DNA from 4 places in the Glutamicibacter sp. PAEs-4 genome. Region 4 is predicted to be linked to each of the others. Evidence: riboswitches for the same ligand, from Rfam matches in the RefSeq annotation. Region 4 holds a riboswitch; each other region holds the start of a gene.
What was found. A riboswitch is a leader RNA that binds a small molecule or an ion and turns the genes downstream of it on or off. The one in region 4 is predicted to bind S-adenosylmethionine.
Positions count from the first base shown of each region.

Region 1 (4,815 bases), 1.1 Mb from region 4:
CACTGTGCATGGACGCGGAGCCCATGGCTCGATGCCGCACAACTCGATGGACCCTGTGGTGCTGGCCTCCTCCATTGTGCTCAAGCTGCAGACAGTGGTTTCCCGCGAAACCCAGCCCGGGCACTTCGCGGTGCTCACCGTCGGGTCGCTGACCGCGGGCACCACCGCGAACATCATCCCGGACCGCGCTCAGCTGCTGCTGAATATCCGCACCTACGAGCCAGCCATCCGCCAGCGCGTCATCGATTCCATCCACCGGATTGTGCGCGGCGAATGCCAGGCTGCCGGCTCGCCCAAGGAACCGGAGTTCGAGTTCTACGACCAGTTCCCGCTCACCAGCAATGACGAGACGGCCAACGCCAAGATCACCGCGGCTTTCGAAGCCCATTTCCCCGAGGGACAGGTCTACCATGCAGACCCGGCCACCGCCTCGGAGGACTTCAGCACCATTCCGGATGCCTTCGGCATTCCCTATGCCTACTGGACGGTGGGCTGCATGGATCCGCAGAAATACAAGGATGCGGTGGCCGCGGGAACCGTCGCCTCCGATATCCCGGCCAACCACTCGCCGTTCTTCGCACCGGTGATCCACCCAACCCTTCAAACAGCAACCAGCACCCAGGTGGTGGCCGCACTGGCCTACCTGGGCACCGGAGCACAAGAGTAGGGAGCAGACGATGTCCGCAGCACCGACCACGGGCGCCACTACCTAGCAGCCCACCGACAAATGGCTGCTGGGCATCGTCCTGGCAGTCATCAACTTCTGGCTTTTCGCCCAGACCCTGCTGAACGTCATTCCCGGGATCCGCGGCCAGCTGGGCGTCGAAGAAACGCTGGCCAATCTGGCGGTGTCCATCACCTCGCTGTTCTCCGGCATCTTCATCGTGGTCGCCGGCGGGCTGGCCGACCGGATGGGCCGGGCGAAAGTCCTTTACCTGGGCATCTGGCTTTCCATCGCCGGCTCGCTGCTGATCGCCGTGACCCCGGAGAACCTGGGCGGGCTGACCAGCGCCATGCTGCTGGGCGGCCGCGTGGTCCAGGGCCTGTCCGCCGCCTGCATCATGCCCGCGTCCATGGCCCTGGTGAAGACCTATTACGAGGGCAAGGACCGCCAGCGGGCCCTGTCCTACTGGTCCATCGGCTCCTGGGGCGGTTCCGGGTTCTGCGCACTGTTCGGCGGGCTGATGGCCACCAGCTTCCTGGGCTGGCGTTCCATCCTCTGGATCTCCATCGTGCTCTCGGTGCTGGCGCTCTTCCTGCTCAAGGGCACCCCGGAATCCAAGGCCGAGCAGGATCCGGCAGCCGAGCGCCGCTTCGACTACACCGGCCTCATCGTCTTCATCCTCATGCTGGTCTCCATCAACGTCTACATTTCCCAGGGTCCGAATATCGGCTGGCTGAGCCTGGGAGGCATCGCGCTCGTGGCGATCTTCGTGGTCACCGGGCTGCTGTTCTTGCAGATCGAGGTGCGCAGCCGCAATCCCTTCGTGAACCTGAAGCTGTTCTCCAACGGCACCTTCACCGGCGCCACGCTGTCCAACTTCCTGCTCAATGGCGCGGCCGGCACGCTGATTGTCTCGCTGGGCCTGGTCCAGGTGGCGGCCGGGATGTCCTCGCTGCAGTCCGGCCTACTGACCTTGGGCTATCTGGTGGCCATCCTTGCCACGATCCGCGTGGGTGAGAAGCTGCTGCAGCGCTTCGGGCCGAAGAAGCCGATGCTCTGGGGATCGATGTTCACCGGTGTGGGCATCCTGATGTGCTCGATGACTTTCCTGTATATCGACCAGTACATCTTGCTCTCCGTTATCGGGTTCACGCTGTTCGGCATCGGCCTGGGCTTCTATGCCACGCCGTCCACCGACGCGGCGCTGTCCAATGTTCCCGACAGCGAGGTGGGCTCGGCATCCGGCATCTACAAGATGGCCTCGTCACTGGGCAACGCCATCGGCGTGGCCATCTCCGCGGCCCTGTATGTGGCTGGACAGGCCATGGATCCGGCACTGATCCAGTCCTGGGGCCTGTTCATTGGCCGGCAGGACAATGTGGCGTTGCGCTTCGGTGGCGCCATCGGCCTGTTGTTCAACGTGCTGATGGTGGTCATCGCGATCGCCGCAATCATCGTGACCGTTCCTTCGGAGAAGCAGAAGGACAGCGAGAGGACCAAGCACGACGAGGTGGCGCCGCCGCCAATCGGGAACTGATCGAATCGCTTGCTGGGCCGGTGCTGCGCACCGGCCCAAGCCGAACTGTCGGTGGTGCCCAGTACTATCGAACCAAGCTCACGGAATCGCGGCGCTAAGTACCTGGCTAGCCGCGTGGCAACCCTCCTCATCGAGCGGGGTGCCCCAGGGGAAGAGCCGGTCCGGGAAGCCATCCCGGGCAAGTCGATCGGTGGTGCTGATCCTTCAGGATGCTGCGCCGCCTGGAACGAACGCGAGGATGCCATGGGCGCCGAACATGAATACACAACAGGGAATACGCAAGGAACCGACAGCGAGCGGAAGTGGCACAGCGTGCTGCTGGACTATCCCTTCCACGCGGGATCGAGCACCCTCCAGTCAGGGGGATTCCTGGCCTTCGAAGCCGAGAAGCAGCGAGGTGGACTGCTGTGCCTGAATCTTCCCCACATCCACGAATACGTGGCCCGCTGGATTGCCGCCGGATTCACCCCGGAACTGTACTGGGCTGTCAACGCAGGGCTGAAAGCCGCGCTGGACCATGCCCGCCGGCTCTGCAGAAATGTCGGGGACCAAGAACTCCTTGGGCGACGGCTGGAACTGCTCGGGATCACCGCCAAAAACCCGCAGGCTGGCCAGACTTATCTGCGCGTGACCGGCAAGGACCCGATCACTGGCCGAAGCATCATGGAAGAGCGGACGCGCCCTGAGCACATTGTGCAGCTGGTGCCCGAAGCCTGGGCGGAATTCCCGCGGCTGCTGGGCTTCGAACGCCCGTCCGTGGCCCTGTCCAAGTACATCCGAGGGAACTGCGCCAGCGAGGTTCCCTGCAGCGTGCAGGCGTAACCGGGGCTAGGTTTCCGGTGGATGAAAATCCGCCGGAAACCAAGCCGCTTGGCGTTAATTCCATAATCTATGATTAACGCCACCATCCCCGGAATTTTGCGGTTAATCGAGCGTTAACCACTGGTTGGCAAATATCAATCGGAAGGATGATACTAAGTGTCCAAGCGGAGCGCTAGACTGGCAATCGCTCTTCAATCACGCTGCCCTTAATCCGAAGGCCCAGCATGCAGGAGAGCGTGATGCCAGCGAGGATTTTCCACATGCTTCTCAAGCTCATCTTGAAACACTCCAAACCCTATGCCGGGTGGATCGTTGCAGTAGTCATATTGCAGCTGGCCACCACCATGGCTACGCTCTACCTTCCCAGCCTGAACGCCAAGATCATCGATGTCGGCGTGGTCAATGCCGATATCGACTACATCTGGCGCACCGGCGGACTGATGCTGGTGGTGGCCCTGATCCAGGTGGCCACCGCCGTCGCCGCCGTCTACTTCGGTGCCAAGACCTCCATGAGCGTCGGACGCGATGTCCGCCAGGCGGTCTTCGAGAAGGTCTCCACCTTCTCCGCCCAGGACGTCAACAAGTTCGGTGCCGCCACCTTGATCACCCGCGGCACCAATGACGTGCAGCAGATCCAGATGCTCACCCTGATGGCGCTGAACTTCATGATCACCGCGCCGATCATGTCCATCGGCGGCGTGATCATGGCGATCCGCGAAGACCCGGGGCTGTCCTGGCTCGTCTGGGTATCCGTGCCGCTGGTGCTCATTGTCGTCGGCCTGCTGGTCATCAAGCTGATGCCGTTGTTCCGCGACATGCAGACCCGCATCGACGGGATCAACGGCGTGCTGCGCGAGCAGATCACCGGCATCCGCGTGGTGCGCGCCTTCGTGCGCGAAGAGCATGAAACCGAACGCTATGCCGATGCCAACCAGAAGCTGACCGACCTGGGCGTGAAGGTCGGCAACCTGTTCGTGCTGATGTTCCCGGCGATCACCATGATCCTGCACCTGTCCACCGCCGCCGTGCTCTGGTTCGGTGGTCACCGCGTGGACAACGGCGACGTGGAGGTCGGTGCGTTGACCGCGTTCCTGCAGTACCTGCTGCAGATCCTCATGGCAGTCATGATGGGCACTTTCATGGCCATGATGGTCCCGCGCGCCATGGTTTCCGCCGACCGCATTGCCGAGGTGCTGGACAGCGAGCCGAGCATGCTCGACGCCGCCGAAAGGCAGATCGAGCTGCCCACCCCGGGCACCGTGGAATTCAAGAACGTCACCTTCGGATACCCGGGGGCCGAGGCTCCGGTGCTCTCGGACATCTCCTTCACCGCGAAGCCCGGGCAGACCACTGCCATCATCGGGTCCACCGGTGCTGGCAAGACCACCTTGCTGAACCTGATTCCGCGGCTCTACGACGCCACCGAAGGGGAGATCCTCATCGGCGGGGTGCCGCTGAAGGACCTGGGCCGCGACACCATTTCACGGAACATCTCCGCGGTGCCGCAGCGGCCCTACCTGTTCTCCGGAACCATCGCGAGCAACCTGCGCTTCGGCGCCCAGGAGGCCACCGAGGACGAGCTGTGGGAAGCGTTGCGGGTCGCCCAGGCCGAAGGGTTCGTGGCAGAACGCGAGGGCCAGCTGGACTCCAAGATCTCCCAGGGTGGCACCAACGTCTCCGGCGGACAGCGCCAGCGCCTGTGCATCGCACGGGCCTTGGCCGCCAAGCCGAACACCTATCTCTTCGATGATTCATTCTCGGCGCTGGATGTGAACACCGATGCCAAGCTGCG
Region 1 covers NZ_CP195017.1:3,125,362-3,130,176, reverse strand. The annotation lists gene ACR9WD_RS14740 (M20 family metallopeptidase) at 1-667, shown strand, start outside; gene ACR9WD_RS14735 (MFS transporter) at 732-2,201, shown strand; SAM riboswitch class IV at 2,278-2,390, shown strand; gene ACR9WD_RS14730 (hypothetical protein) at 2,445-3,023, shown strand; gene ACR9WD_RS14725 (ABC transporter ATP-binding protein) at 3,284-4,815, shown strand, end outside.
Region 1: another riboswitch for S-adenosylmethionine. It lies ahead of ACR9WD_RS14730 (hypothetical protein); the one in region 4 lies ahead of ACR9WD_RS03435 (O-acetylhomoserine aminocarboxypropyltransferase/cysteine synthase family protein).

Region 2 (4,815 bases), 440 kb from region 4:
GCAGGTCGATCAGGCTGGCGACCAGCGACTGGGTGTAGGAGGAGGTCGCGTCGCGCATGCACAACCGACCCTTCCACTGCTTGTCGGCCAGCCCGGCATAGCTGTCGGCCGGATCGAAGTCCGCCGGGTCGACGTTGTCCGGGTTGTAGGTCAGGGTGCGCGCCCGCATGGCCAGGCCGAACCAGCGGCCCTCGGCGTCGCGCAGGTCCTCGGGCACGGCCTGCTCCAAGGTGGCCGAGTCCACCGAGGCCAGCACGTTCTGGCGGGCCGCGTTCCACAGGTTGCCGGCGTCCACGGTCATGAACACGTCCGCCGGGGAGTTCTCGCCCTCGGCCTTGATGCGCTCGAGCAGCTCCGCGTCATCCCCGGAGATGAACTCGACGGTGATGCCGGTCTGGTCCTGGAAGTCGCCGAACGCGCCCTCCAGATCGTAATGACGGGCGGAGTAGATCTGCAGGTCTGCCGGGGCCTGGCCGATGCCCATGACCCCGCAGCCGGTCAATGCCATGGTTGGCACGGCCAGGGCGGCCAGGGCGGCAAGCAGTTTGGGGCGGGGCATGGGGCTCTCCTCGGGACACGATGCGAATGATGTCGAACAAGGGTAGCCTAACCGAACCAGTTAGGGAGTGTAAATCATGGCGTAATCTCTTCGATCCCCGTCATTTCGGGAATTTCCGCAGCATCGGCGAGGGATCGACGGCGGTCCGCTACCGGCCTGCGCCACGGGATGGCGTTGCGGATTGCCGCTCGTGCACGACGGTGATCTGTGCGGAAAAAGTCCGGCCGAAGTCGCAAACGTGGCGGCAAGCTCGCCGCGGGTCCGCCGGAAGGCGCTGGACGGCCGGTTTGGGCGCTGCATGAACGGCCGGGCACCGCCTCCGATTGTGACGGGCCTCATGGCCGGGCGAAGGCCGCCGGGCCGGGCGCCGGGGCATGACGGGAGCCGATCCGCGACCCGTCACGCCCCGCCCGGACATCGTGCGCCCAGCGAACTCACTTGATTGGTTCGCCGGCCGGATCCAGCACCCACCACACGTCCTTCACGCCCTGGCCGGTGGTGTCCCCGGCCTGCTTGTCGGAGGCGAAGTAGTACAGCGGCCAGCCGTTCAGGGTCAGCTGCGGCTGCCCGTCGTTGCCGGTGATGGTACCGACCTCGCCGGTGACGCCCTCCAGCTCGACGTCCTCGCCGTGCACCGGAGGCCAGGCGGTCAGGCACTCATCGGTGCAGGCCGAGGTGTCCGCGCCCTGGGTGTCCTTGTCGAACTGGTAGACGGTCATGCCCTTGCCGTCCACCACGATCTGGCCCAGCTCGGTTTCCGCGGTCGACAGCGAGGTGACCCCCTCCGCCGCCATCGAGCTGCTGGCCGAGGGCGCGTCGTACCCGCCGGCGGGAGCCGATTCCTCGGTCGTGGTGCCGCCGCCGTTCGCGCAGCCAGCCAGCAGCAGAGCCAGTGCGGCCGCGGCGGCCAGCTTCGTTGTCATGATTCGGGTCTTCATCGGGTCAGTCCTTTCTCGCGTGACCGCACGGTGCGGTTCACGCTTAACACGAGACTCCGATCACAAAGGTTCACCGATCTTCCTAAGATTTTGGCACCGGGGCGCGCAGGACCTCCTCGCCCGACTGCGTCTGCACCAGGATTTCGGAGATCTGGTCCATGGCCAGGGAGGTGGCCGCCTCCAGGGTGATCTCACGGCCGGGCACCGCCTTCCAGGTGGACACCTGCATGGTGGCACCCGCTGTGTCGGTCACCAACAGCGCGTAGGACCACGGTTCGTTCTCGTCCCCGAAGGAGTAGCCCTGCGGATAATCGCAGTTCACCTTCAGCCGCGTGCCCCAGGCGACCTGGTCCATGCCCACCTGCGCGGTCATCGGTTGTCCCGACACCGGCTGCAGGCTGAGCAGCATGGCCGGGGCCTGCGGGCGCAGTGACAGCGGGACGCCGATGGCCAGCACCAGCGCCAGGCCCGCCGCCGCGGCAAGCGCGAAGATCCTGGTGGTGCGCCGCCGGCGCCGGGCCAGGTGACGCTCGCGGGTCTTGCGCAGCAGGTCCAGGGGCGGCTGGGGAGTCGAGTCCTGTTCCGCGGGCGGGTGCGGGGCACGGGAGAGCAGCCCGGGCAGGGCACCGAGCTCGGCCACGGACTGCCGGCAGCGCTCGCAGTCCTGCAGGTGCGCCTCGAACCGGCGCCGGTCGGCCGGGCTGAGCGAACCGAGCACGTAGGCCGCATCCCACTCGAAAACCTCGTCGTGCTCGCTCATCGCGTGACCCCCCGTTCCTGCAATGCCAATTTCAAGGCCCGCATCCCATAATGCAGGCGGGACTTGACCGTCCCTTCCGCGATGTCCAGTTCCGCGGCGATGTCGTGGGTGCTGCGCGCCCCATAGTAGGCCAGCACCACGACCTGCCGGTGCGCCTGGCTGAGCGTGGCCAGGGCATCACGTATGAGAATCTCGTCGAACACCCGCTCGGCGTGGTCGCCCGCCGGGTTCTCCGGCAGCAGGTCGCTGGACTTCTCGTGTCGCGACCTGGCGCTGCGGGCCTGGTCGATGACGAGGTTGCGGGCCACCGTGAACAACCAGCCGCGCACCGCCTCGGCTCGTTCGCGCAGCAGGTCCGGCGAATTCCAGGCGCGCAACAGCGTTTCCTGGACGATGTCCTCGGCCTGGTAGGTGTCCCGCGTGAGCGAGTAGACGTAACGCCACAAATCCGCCGCGTGCAGCTCGTGCATGTGGCGCAGCGTCGCTGCGTCCCGATCCTCCACGAATCCCCTTTGGTTTGCGGCCGTGCCGGCCGACAGCTTTTCCATGTACCTGTCACGGTACAGCCTGGCAAATGGTTCAACGGGCCCGGAAGGCGTGCCGCCGGCGCATCGTTTCCGCACTCCGGCGTCGGACCGTGCGGGCAGATCGGACCCGCCGGCCGGCGTCGGGCATTATGATCGCGGACTCACCATCCGTCAAGGAAAATTCGGTTCCGGCGTCACGCTCGCGTCATGTGACCGGATGTTACGCGACTTCCATGGTGTTCAGGCGCCCCAGTAAGTCCCCGGATGACTTTGTGACGAGCTCATGAAGACATGCTTGGTCACATGTCGGGAGCGGCCGCACACTGAAATTGCCCGCAAAACACCGGGCACCACACCATCCAGAGCGACCGAGAGACCTGGCTCGATGACGTCGCAGCAACCACCCCGCGGGGGATCGGTGCTAAGGCCAGGACCGATGGAGATTGCTAGATTTCGCAACGGTCCATGGGTGGGACTATCCGTCCCGCCCGTCCGCCCCTGGCGGAGCTGGGCCTGCTTTCGGCGTGATCCTCGGGCACTACCGAGAGGAACACAGAAAACATGCGGCCAACACGATTCGCATTGAAAGCCACCGCACTGATCGCCGCCCTGGGCCTGTCGCTGACCGCCTGCGGCGGGAACAGCGCGGCCACCCCGGCAAATGAGTCCCCGGCCGCCGCCGGCGAGCCGGTCGAGGGCGGCAGCTTCGTCTACGCCGAAGTCACCCCGATCAACAACTGGCAGACCCAGGCGGCCCGCTTCTACGAGAAGGCCAACGTGCTGAACTCGGTGCTTGACCGGCTGACCTACTTCGATGTCGAGTCGGGCAAGCTTGTGGGCTGGATCGCCAGCGACTTCAGCTCCAACGAGGCCAAGACCGAATACACCTTCACCATCCGTGACGGGGTGACCTTCTCCAACGGCACGCCGCTGGACGCCAAGGCCGTCAAGGCCAACCTCGACGCACTGGGCCTGGGCATCAAGAAGGCCCAGATCCAGCCGAACGTGGACTTCGGCGCCTACGAGTCCTCCGAGGTCGTGGGCGAAAACCAGGTCAAGGTCACGCTCAAGCGCCCGGATGCGAACTTCCTGCGTGCCACCTCGTCGGTCACCGCCGGGCTCGTTGCCCCGGAAACGCTGAAGCTGGACAACGCCGGGCAGTCCTCGATCGCGCAGATCGTCGGCTCCGGCCCGTTCGTCTTCGAATCGGAGAAGCCGGACGAGGAAGTGGTCTTCTCCGCCCGTGAGGACTACGCCTGGGCCCCGGAAACCGCCGAGAACCAGGGCGCGGCCTACCTCGACGAACTGGTGGTGAAGTACCTGCCGGAGGTCGCGCACCGTGCCGGGGCCGCCCAGTCCGGCCAGGTTGACCTGGTCCGCGGGCTGCAGCCGGTCGACGAGGCCGCGCTGGCCGCCGGCGGCGGCCAGGTGCTGGCCGCGCAGGGCGTGGACCTGACCGCCAACCACGCGGCGGTGCGCATCGGATCGGGCAAGCTGGCCGACGTCAAGGTGCGCAAGGCGCTGCAGATCGGCATCGACCGCCAGGCCCTGAAGGACACCGTGCTCTCGGACAGCTATGTGATCTCGGGGTCGATCCTCAACCGCCAGGCACCGGGCTTCGTGGACCTGTCCGCCGAGCTGGCCTACGACCCCGAAACCGCCAAGCAGCTGCTGGACGAGGCCGGTTGGGTTCCCGGCGCCGACGGGATCCGCGAGAAGGACGGCAAGAAGCTGGAAATCACCGTGTCCACCTCCAACAACTCGGTGGTCATCAAGCCGGCCTTCGAGCTGATCGAGCAGCAGTGGCGCGAACTGGGCGTGAAGCTGGTCAACCGCGCGGCCGACAACACCTTCCTGGCCACCGCGCTGGTCGATGACAAGGTCGAGTTCTTCGGCACCCGCCAGTTCGCCTACGGGGGACTGGGCCCCGTGTACGGCCCGGCCAACAACTCCCAGACCCTGAACGCCGACAAGGAGCTGAACGAACTGTTCCTGCGTGAGCAGTCCGCCACCACCGAGGCCGAGCACCTG
Region 2 covers NZ_CP195017.1:285,726-290,540, forward strand. The annotation lists gene ACR9WD_RS01390 (extracellular solute-binding protein) at 1-559, opposite strand, end outside; gene ACR9WD_RS01395 (COG4315 family predicted lipoprotein) at 994-1,497, opposite strand; gene ACR9WD_RS01400 (anti-sigma factor family protein) at 1,580-2,257, opposite strand; gene ACR9WD_RS01405 (sigma-70 family RNA polymerase sigma factor) at 2,254-2,805, opposite strand; SAM riboswitch class I at 3,137-3,227, shown strand; gene ACR9WD_RS01410 (ABC transporter substrate-binding protein) at 3,346-4,815, shown strand, end outside.
Region 2: another riboswitch for S-adenosylmethionine. It lies ahead of ACR9WD_RS01410 (ABC transporter substrate-binding protein); the one in region 4 lies ahead of ACR9WD_RS03435 (O-acetylhomoserine aminocarboxypropyltransferase/cysteine synthase family protein).

Region 3 (4,815 bases), 780 kb from region 4:
CTGTTCCGGTTGCGCGACGGGTTGGGCTGGACAATGCTGTCCACCGCGCAAGGACTGCGCGACTTCCCCGAGCCTTCCGGGGCGCGCCGCGAATTGGGGGCGGACCACGGGGCGGACATGGTCTCGGAGAACTGGCTGGACCGGCGGAAGAAGGCCCAGGAATCCTTGGGAATCACTGAGCAGCCCTATGTCCTGGTCATCGGCGGCGGCCAGGGCGGCATCGGCCTGGGTGCGCGGCTGAAGCGCATGGGCGTGCCCGCGCTGATCATCGACAAGCATCCCAAGCCCGGCGACCAGTGGCGTTCGCGCTACCACTCCCTGGCCCTGCACGACCCGGTCTGGTATGACCACATGCCGTATATCGAGTTCCCCGACCACTGGCCGGTGTTCACCCCGAAGGACAAGATGGGGGACTGGCTGGAGTGCTACACAAAGCTCATGGAGCTGGACTACTGGTCCCTGACTGAGGCGGTGGGCGCACGCAAGGACTCCGAAGGCGAGGGCTGGATCGTCGACGTCATCCGCGAAGGCCAGCCGCTGACCCTGCGCCCCACCCATCTGGTCCTGGCCACCGGCATGTCAGGCATCCCGAACCTGCCGCAGTACCCGGGGCAGGACATCTTCGCCGGCGAGCAGAACCACTCTTCGACCCATCCTGGCGGCGAGGCCTACCGGGGCAAGAACGTGGTGGTGATCGGGTCGAACAATTCAGCTCACGACATCTGCGCCGACCTGGTGAACAACAGAGCGAAGCCGGTCATGGTGCAGCGCTCCAGCACCCATATCGTGCGTTCCGAATCGCTGATGAAGACCGTGCTCGGCCCGCTGTACTCGGAGGAGGCGCTGGCCAACGGGATCGACCACAATACCGCGGACTTGATCTTCGCCTCGATCCCGTACAAGGTTCTGCCCGAGTTCCACAAGCCGGCCTTCGCCCAGATCCGCGAGGATGACGCTCAGTTCTACCAGTCGCTGACCGATGCCGGGTTCGATCTGGACTTCGGGGACGACGACTCGGGCCTGTTCCTGAAGTACCTGCGCCGCGGTTCGGGCTACTACATCAACATCGGCGCCTCGGAGCTGGTGGCCGATGGTTCCATCGCCCTTGCCAAGGGAGAAGTCTCGCACCTGACCGAGCATTCCGTGGTACTGGCCGACGGCACCGAGCTGCCCGCCGATGCGGTGGTCTACGCGACCGGTTACGGCTCCATGAATGGCTGGGCCGCGCAGCTGATATCCCAGGAGGTCGCCGACGAGGTGGGCAAGTGCTGGGGACTGGGGTCGGGCACCACCAAGGATCCCGGACCGTGGGAGGGGGAGCTGCGCAACATGTGGAAGCCGACCAGGGTCAAGAACCTGTGGTTCCACGGCGGCAACCTGCACCAGTCGCGCCACTACTCCAAGTACCTCGGGCTGCAGCTCAAGGCCCGCTACGAGGGGCTGGACACCCCGGTGTACGCACTCGCCGAAAGCTTCCACCGGCTCTGAAGCGCGGAAGTACCTGGGGTTTCCCGGCCCTCCTGGACCGTGATTGGTCCGGGCGGGCCGAGGCTCGTTGCCAACCGGCAGAACAGGTACTGGGGGCCGAACCGGGCAGGGATTCCGTTGCAAGCCGGTTCCTCAGCATTAAGGCGAACAGGACATGATGTGTGGCGAACAAATGAACGATTGCGACCAGAAATGACCGCAGTTCACCGAATGAATACCGGAGTATTTCGATTTAAGAAGTGAATTGTTTGACGCTGCTTCGTAATCACCCATATTGTTTTAAGCAGAATCAAGAGCATCAGCTATAAGCCCTGGCTTGCTGATCGGCAACCCTCTCAACGGTAGTGGGGTGCTCCAGGTGAGGATTCGGTTCCACGCAAAAACGTGCTGGAACAAGTACCGCACACGGCGCGGAACTCCAACTCTGGCGGCTTCGAGAAGCAAGAAGCTCCGGCGTGCGGACTACTGCGCGGTGGGCAAGACCCGAAGGAATCGAGCCATGTCATTGAATCTTGAACTTGACCCGTTGACCCTGCGCAAGGTTTTCGCTCAGCATCCGTCAGGCGTAGCCGCCCTCTGTGCAGAACTGGATGGCGAGAAGACCGGCATTGTGGCTTCGTCATTTACCGTGGGTGTTTCCCTCGAGCCAGCACTGGTGATGTTCGCCGTGCAGAAATCATCGAATACGTGGCCAAAACTGCGCAACGCTGGCCGCATCGGCGTTTCGGTGCTCAGCGAACGCAATGAAGGAGTGTGTGCTCAGATCGCGTCGAAGAACGGCGACCGATTCCGCGGGATCGACACCTATTCCTCGGAGCAGGGCGCACTGTTCATTAACGAGTCCACGCTGTGGCTGGAAACCTCGATTTACAACGAGGTCGAAGCGGGGGATCACTGGGTGATCTTGATGGAAGTCCACGGGCACCGCATCTCGAAGCACTCACCGCAGATCTTCCACGATTCGCGCTTCCATTCACTGCCGGTTCCCGAGCTCGTCTAAGCCCTTCTGAACTTCCAAAGCTTCGGCCAGATCAACGTATTGATCTGGCCGAAGCTTTTTTGATTTCGAGGCCTGCGGAATCACTTTATCCTTGCGCCAATCTGAAAACTAGGCGCGATGCCTCTTGATCTCCGGGCGCACCGGCAGCAACCCTGGACTACATGCAGCCCATGCACTGCGGGCAAGTTCGACGTGTAATCGCACTTCCACTGCAGCTGATTGCGGAGGGAAATCGGCGGCAGTGCGCCAAGAGCCCAGTTACGGCTTCAAATTCACGCAACGCCACGTCGGCGACATCAAGTTATCCACGGCCCTGAGCGGTGAAATTCTTGTCGGTTGTGAACTACTTCGGGCTCGGAGCCCTGATAGCGAACATTAATCCGTGGTGACTAAGGGTTTTGCAAAATTAACAGTATCCACAGTGTTATCCACAAAACTGTGGATGAAGTGTGGGGAAATGTGAACAAAGGAGCAAAAACCCCGGAAACTGGGCGATTGTGGGTGTTGATAACCTTGATGTGGTTGGCGTGACCTTCAATGAATTAACTTTCTTTCCACAAGTGTGAAAATGCAAACAGCCTAGTCAATAGGTGTTACCGGTGTGTAGAGTGGGGTAATCCACAGGGTTCTCCCCAGACTGTGAACAGGGGAGTCCACAGGTAGGGGTGTGTTATCCACATATTCTGTGGATAATGAAGTTTACGCCTGTTAATAACAGCCCTAGTGTTGGCTTCGGGAGAGAAATATCCACAGGCGCTTTACAGCTAAAAGTCCGTATCGACTGACATGATGAAGCGTTGCCATGAGGGCAAGGAGAATTTTCCCAGCGGGTCAATAGGGGATGGAAGTGTCTGCAATGAGTGCTGAGCCGGTTTACGAAGGACGGGAATCCGACGCAGGGCGCAAGCCGCCACAGGATATCGAGGCCGAAATGTCGGTGCTCGGCGGCATGATGCTTTCCAAGGATGCGATTGCCGACGTCGTTGAATCCATCCGCGGCACCGACTTCTACCGTCCCTCCCACGAATCCATCTACGAGGCAATCGTTGACCTCTACGGCCGCGGCGAGCCAGCCGATGCGGTCACCGTAGCCGACTTGCTGACCAAGCGCGGCGAAATCTCGCGCGTGGGTGGCGCTGCCTACCTGCACAACCTCATCCAGCAGGTTCCCACTGCGGCGAATGCCGGGTACTACGCAGAAATCGTGCGCGAACGCGCAGTGCTGCGCCGGCTGGTTGACGCCGGTACGCGCATCGTCCAGATGGGCTACTCGCCGGATGGCGAGGTCGACGCAATCGTCAACGAAGCCCAGGCCGAGGTGTACAAGGTTGCCGAGAACCGCAGCAGCGAGGACTACGTGCGCCTCTCGGACATCATCGAAGACACGGTCGACGAGATCGAGAACGCGGCCAACGCGGGCGACGGCATCACCGGTGTGCCCACCGGCTTCTACGAATTCGACGAGCTGACCCAGGGCCTGAAGGGCGGCCAGATGATCATCATCGCTGCCCGTCCCGCCGTCGGCAAGTCGACCTTCGCGCTGGACTTCGCCCGTTCGGCTGCCATCAAGCACAACATGGCCACCGTGTTCTTCTCCCTGGAAATGGGCCGCAACGAAATTGCGATGCGCCTGCTCTCGGCCGAGGCGTCTATCCAGCTGCAGGACCTGCGCAAGGGCTCGGTGGAAGATGCGCAGTGGACCAAGATCGCCACGACCATGGGCCGGCTCAACGAAGCCCCGCTGTTCATCGACGATTCGCCGAACATGTCCATGATGGAAATCCGCGCCAAGTGCCGCCGGCTGAAGCAGCGCAACGAGCTGCGCATGATCATTCTCGACTACCTGCAGCTGATGAGCTCGGGCAAGCGCGTGGAATCGCGCCAGCAGGAAGTCTCGGAGTTCTCGCGTAACCTCAAGCTACTGGCCAAGGAGCTCGACGTGCCGCTGATCGCGCTGTCGCAGCTGAACCGTGGTTCGGAGCAGCGCACCGACAAGCGGCCCATGGTCTCGGACCTGCGTGAATCGGGTTCGATCGAGCAGGACGCCGACATGGTCATCCTGCTGCACCGCGACGACGTGTACGACAAGGAAAACCGTCCGGGCGAGGCCGACGTGATCATCGCGAAGCACCGTGCAGGTCCGACCAAGACCATCACCGTGGCCTTCCAGGGCCACTATTCGCGTTTCAATAACATGTCCAACGAGGGTTAGTCCCAGTCAGAACTCATATGGCACCTACTAACCCGGCTCATTGCTGGCTATAGTGGGTGCCATGTTCGCTTCGTTGCAGGCTTTGCTTTGGGGCACCGTGGCCGGGTCCGCCCTG
Region 3 covers NZ_CP195017.1:3,444,978-3,449,792, reverse strand. The annotation lists gene ACR9WD_RS16245 (NAD(P)-binding domain-containing protein) at 1-1,488, shown strand, start outside; SAM riboswitch class IV at 1,776-1,893, shown strand; gene ACR9WD_RS16240 (flavin reductase family protein) at 1,988-2,488, shown strand; gene dnaB (replicative DNA helicase) at 3,345-4,700, shown strand; gene ACR9WD_RS16230 (ZIP family metal transporter) at 4,762-4,815, shown strand, end outside.
Region 3: another riboswitch for S-adenosylmethionine. It lies ahead of ACR9WD_RS16240 (flavin reductase family protein); the one in region 4 lies ahead of ACR9WD_RS03435 (O-acetylhomoserine aminocarboxypropyltransferase/cysteine synthase family protein).

Region 4 (4,815 bases):
CATCCACACCAGCAGCTTCGAGTTCTTTCGCTTCCTGGTTCAGGATGGTCGCAAACTCCCAAGCGAGCTTTTCACGGCTCTGGTAGTGAGCGTCATACAAAGTGTCCACCATGGTCATCGGGCCAGGTAACGTCCACTTGATCTGCTTGTCAGTGAAAGAACGAAGGGCCTTTGCGTCCTCGACAAAAACTGGCTTTTCACGTTCTACAGCACTAACGACGGTAGGTACACTCGCGTCGTAACGGTTGCGGATTCGCACCGTCTCACGCTTTTCGAAGTCGACACCGCTTAGGTGCTCAATGAATGTGGTGACAAAGTGCTGACGGGTCTGTTCGCCATCACTAATGATGTCGATGCCGCGTTGGGTCTGTTCGAGGACCGCAGCACGCATGGCGTCTTGCTGGCCTTCGCGCAATTGCTCGCCTTCAAGCTTCCATGGGGACCAGAGCTTTTCAGGCTCGGCAAGCCATGAGGGTTTGGGTAGGCTGCCGACAATTGACGTGGGGATAAGCGGGGAAGTCATAAGTTATCTTTCGGATTCTTAGGCGACAGGAGCCGGGTAGGAAGAAGACCACTGATCGAGCAGTTGGCGATTCGGGATGATGAAATGCTCCTCGGTGAACTTGCCTTGGATCTTGCCCAGTTGGGTTCGTTCTTCGCGGTCATAAAAGACACGGGTGGGGGAGAAGTCTTCGGCACCCAGGCTCGGGTGGTACACGGAAGGAGCAGCCGAATTGGCGTTGTAGATTTCCGGACGGTAGATCTTCTGGAATGTCTCCATCGTGCTGATGAGGCTGATCAGCTGAAGGTTCGTGTAATCGTTGAGCAGGTCGCCGCGGAAGTAAAAAGCCAGTGGCGCAACGGCGCCCGGCGGCATGAAGTAACGGACGCTCAAGCCCATTTTTCCGAAGTACGCGTCGGTCAATGAATTTTCATCCTGCTGGTATTCCAAACCAAGCACTGGATGGCTGTTGCCGGTGCGGAAATAGGTCTTGGAAGTCGAGACGCTGATGCAGACCACCGGCAGCTGGGTAAAACGCTCACGGTAGGCCTGTGAGTTCAAGAAATGTTGGAAGAGCTGTCCGTGGAGATCGCCAAAATCTTCTGGAAGCACCGGAGCTCCGCTGTCATTACACGATGCTGGGAGCACCACGCTGAAGTCGTAATCGCGGACATAAGAAGAGAAATTATTGCCGACCATGCCCTGCGACCGATTGCCGGTGAGTTTATCCACGATCGTGGTCTCAAGCACTTCTAAAAGTGGAAATTCCTGATCAGTATTATCGGCAGAAAAATGCACATTGGCGGAGAGGATTTCAAGCTCCAGCTCATAGCGGTCACCTTGGGGATTGTCCCAGTGGGCCAAGGAATTGAACCGTCGGTTGATCATCGTCAGGGCATTGCGAAGGTTCTCTTCGCGGCGCTCGCCGCGTGCCAAATTAGCGAAGTTTGTCGTGGTTCGAGAATTCGCCGAAGGAGAGTAATTTTCGTCGAATCTGGTGGTGCTAATGCTGAAATTTAATGCATCTGCCATGATGGCCAATCTGTATTTGGGAGGCCTGGGCAGGCCGAGGGAAAGTCGTTGCGTCAATCATGCAGGGCGATTCTTGATATCAGGTAACTCGATATAACTATGAATTCATATAGACTCAATCTATGGTTCAGGGAACGAGTGGTCTGACACTGCAGCAACTTCGATACTTTGTGGCGGTGGCCTCGGAGGGGTCGATCTCGGCCGCCGCCGATTTGATTTACGTCGCGCAACCCAGCATGTCCGCGGCGATGAAGGAGCTTGAATCTCGGGTGGGGCGCACCTTGCTGGCGCGCTCGGCCAGGGGAGTGACGCTCACCGCCGAAGGCGCAGAATTCCTTGGCTACGCCCGGCAGGTCCTGGAGCAAGTGGAGCTGCTGGAGCACCGCTACCTCGGCCGGCCTTCCGCACGTCGACTGCTGGGCGTCTCCACCCAGCACTACTCCTTTTCGGTGGATGCCTTCGTCCGGATGGTCCAGGCCAGCGGGGCCGAGGAGTACCAGTTTTCGCTCCGCGAAACGCGCACCGAGGAAATCATCGAGGACGTGCGCACCCTGCGCAGCGACATCGGGATCCTCTACCGCAACGACTTCAACCGGAAGGTCATCGACAAGCTGCTGCGCGAATCCCGGTTGGTCTTCCATCCGCTGTTCCTCGCCGATCCGCACATCTTCGTTTCGCGCAGCAACCCGCTGGCCAGCCGTGCAAAAGTCACGCTCGAAGACCTCGAAGACCTGCCTCGGCTGACCTTCGACCAAGGTGCGAACAACTCGTTCTACTTCGCCGAGGAAGTGCTCTCCACACACTCCAGCCAACGCGAAATCCAGGTCTCGGACCGCGCCACCATCTTCAACCTGATGATCGGTTTGGGCGGGTACACGATCTCAACCGGCATCATCAGCGACGAGCTGGATCCCTCCATCGTTGCTATCCCGCTGGACATCGACGAGCGCATCGAGATCGGCTGGATCGATCACGCCGCGATCCCGCTCACCGATCAGGCCCAGCGCTACCTGCAAGAAGTCCGCGCGGTGGTCGCCAGCTTCGGGGTGGAAGTGCTCGACTGAGCCGCCAACAGCGTAACTATCAGTCATTGATCACTGCTTCATCGTCATAAACTTCAGGAAAAACCGCGAAATTCTCCGGGTTCTTCCCATTTCTGTGCGTCATAAAGTGGCGTCAGCCACCACGTCATCATGACAACTAGACGACATATGAAGCGTAGCGACCTTGTATGAAGCCGGCGGCCCGATAGCGCTTGCACGCTTTGGGAACCATGCCCAACCATGGAAGAACAACAAACCATCAAGAGCGACTAAGAGATCTGGCTCGTTGACGTCGCAGCAACCATCGGGAAACCGAAAGGTGCTACTGCCAGGAACGATGGAGCAGTTCCGAACGCGCTTTTGCGTGCTGTGCTTCGTGTTGCCGCACGATGCCTATCGGTGCACTCCCTCGCAGAGAATCGAGGAGGAGCTATGAGCCAAGGAACCGACGCGGTCCACGCAGGGTATCGCCCGAGCGGAGAGTTCCGCCCGATGCTGCCACCACTGCACAATTCCGCAGCCTACCAATTCCAGTCGCACGCCGAAGCGATCGAGAAGTTTGCGCTGCGCCAGGCTGGTTTCACCTACTCACGCACCGGCAACCCCACCGTCTCGATCCTCGAGCAGCGGGTGGCCACACTGGAAGGTGGCGCCCAGGCGGTGGCCACCGCCACCGGCCAGTCCGCGGTGGCCCTGTCCCTGCTGGCCCTGACCCAGGGACCCAAGCACATTGTGGCTTCCTCCTCGCTCTACGGCGGCACCGTGGATCTGTTCACCGACACCTTCGCCGACTTCGGCATCCGCATCAGCTTTGTCGACCAGGCCGACCCGGCCGCCTGGGCCGCGGCCGTCGAGGAGGACACCCGCGCCTTCTTCTTGGAATCGGTCTCCAACCCGCTGTGTACCGTGGCCGATATCCCGGCCATTGCGGCGATCGCGCACGAGCACAGTATCCCGGTGGTGGTGGATAACACCCTGGCCACCCCGCTGAACGTGCGGCCGCTGGAACTCGGCGCCGACATCGTGGTGCACTCGGCCACCAAGGGCCTGGCCGGACACGGCTCGGTACTGGGCGGGATCGTCGTGGATTCGGGGAAGTTCGATTTCTCCGACACCGCACGCTGGCCGCAAATCGCCGCCCCGCGAGTACGCCTGAACAACACTTCGCTGCTCGAACGCCACGGTGCCGGTGCCTACACGATGCTGGTCCGCTCCAAATTCCTGCACGATCTGGGCCCGACCCTGGCCCCGGCCAGCGCCCAGGGCATCCTTGCCGGCATCGAGACCCTGCCGGTGCGCGCCGCCCACGTGCAGCGCAGCGTCACCAGGCTGATCGACGCGCTGGCCGAGTATCCGGGCATTGCCGCCATCCACCACCCCGCCCTGCCCGAGCATCCCAGCCACGAGCTGGCCAAGAAGCTCACGCCGAAGGGAACCGGCTGCGTGGTAGCCATCGAGCTGGCCCACCCATCCCTGGTTTCCCCGGTGATCGATGGGCTCAAGCTGATTTCGCTGGCCGCCAATGTGGGGGACACCCGCACCATGATCTCGCACCCGGCCACCATGACGCACTGCCGGCTCTCGGAGCAGCAACTGGCCGACGCCGGCCTGAACACCTCCACCCTGCGTTTGTCGGTGGGACTGGAAGACCCGGCCGACCTGCTGGCGGATATCACCCAGTCGTTGGATCTCGCGCTGGCCGCGACCACCGCCGACACCAAGGAAGTGAGCTTCGCATGAGCGGCTTCAACACCCTCGCTGTGCACGCCGGCCAGCACAAGGATCCGCACACCGGAGCGGTCGTCCCGCCGATCTACCAGACCAGCACCTTCATCCAAGACGGCATTAACGTGCTGCGTTCCGGGCACGAATACTCCCGCGGCTCCAACCCGACCCGCGACGGTTTCCAGGATCAGCTCACCGCGCTGGAAGGCGGCGCCGCTGGATTCGCCTTCGCCTCGGGCATCGCGGCCGAAGACGCCCTGCTGCGCGCCGTGCTTGAACCGGGCGACCACATCATCCTCGGTGCCGACGGCTACGGCGGCACCAATCGGTTGATCTCCAAGCTGCACGGCAAATGGGGGATCAGCTCCTCGGCGGTGGACATCACCAACCTGGATGCGGTGCGTGCCGCACTGCGCCCGAACACCGCGCTGCTCTGGGTGGAGACCCCGTCCAACCCGCTGCTGGGCATCGCCGACCTGGCCGGCTGGGCCGCCATCGCCGCCGAGCACGGCG
Region 4 covers NZ_CP195017.1:721,367-726,181, forward strand. The annotation lists gene ACR9WD_RS03420 (methionine synthase) at 1-523, opposite strand, end outside; gene ACR9WD_RS03425 (DUF1852 domain-containing protein) at 542-1,534, opposite strand; gene ACR9WD_RS03430 (LysR family transcriptional regulator) at 1,657-2,598, shown strand; SAM riboswitch class I at 2,831-2,921, shown strand; gene ACR9WD_RS03435 (O-acetylhomoserine aminocarboxypropyltransferase/cysteine synthase family protein) at 3,010-4,317, shown strand; gene ACR9WD_RS03440 (cystathionine gamma-synthase) at 4,314-4,815, shown strand, end outside.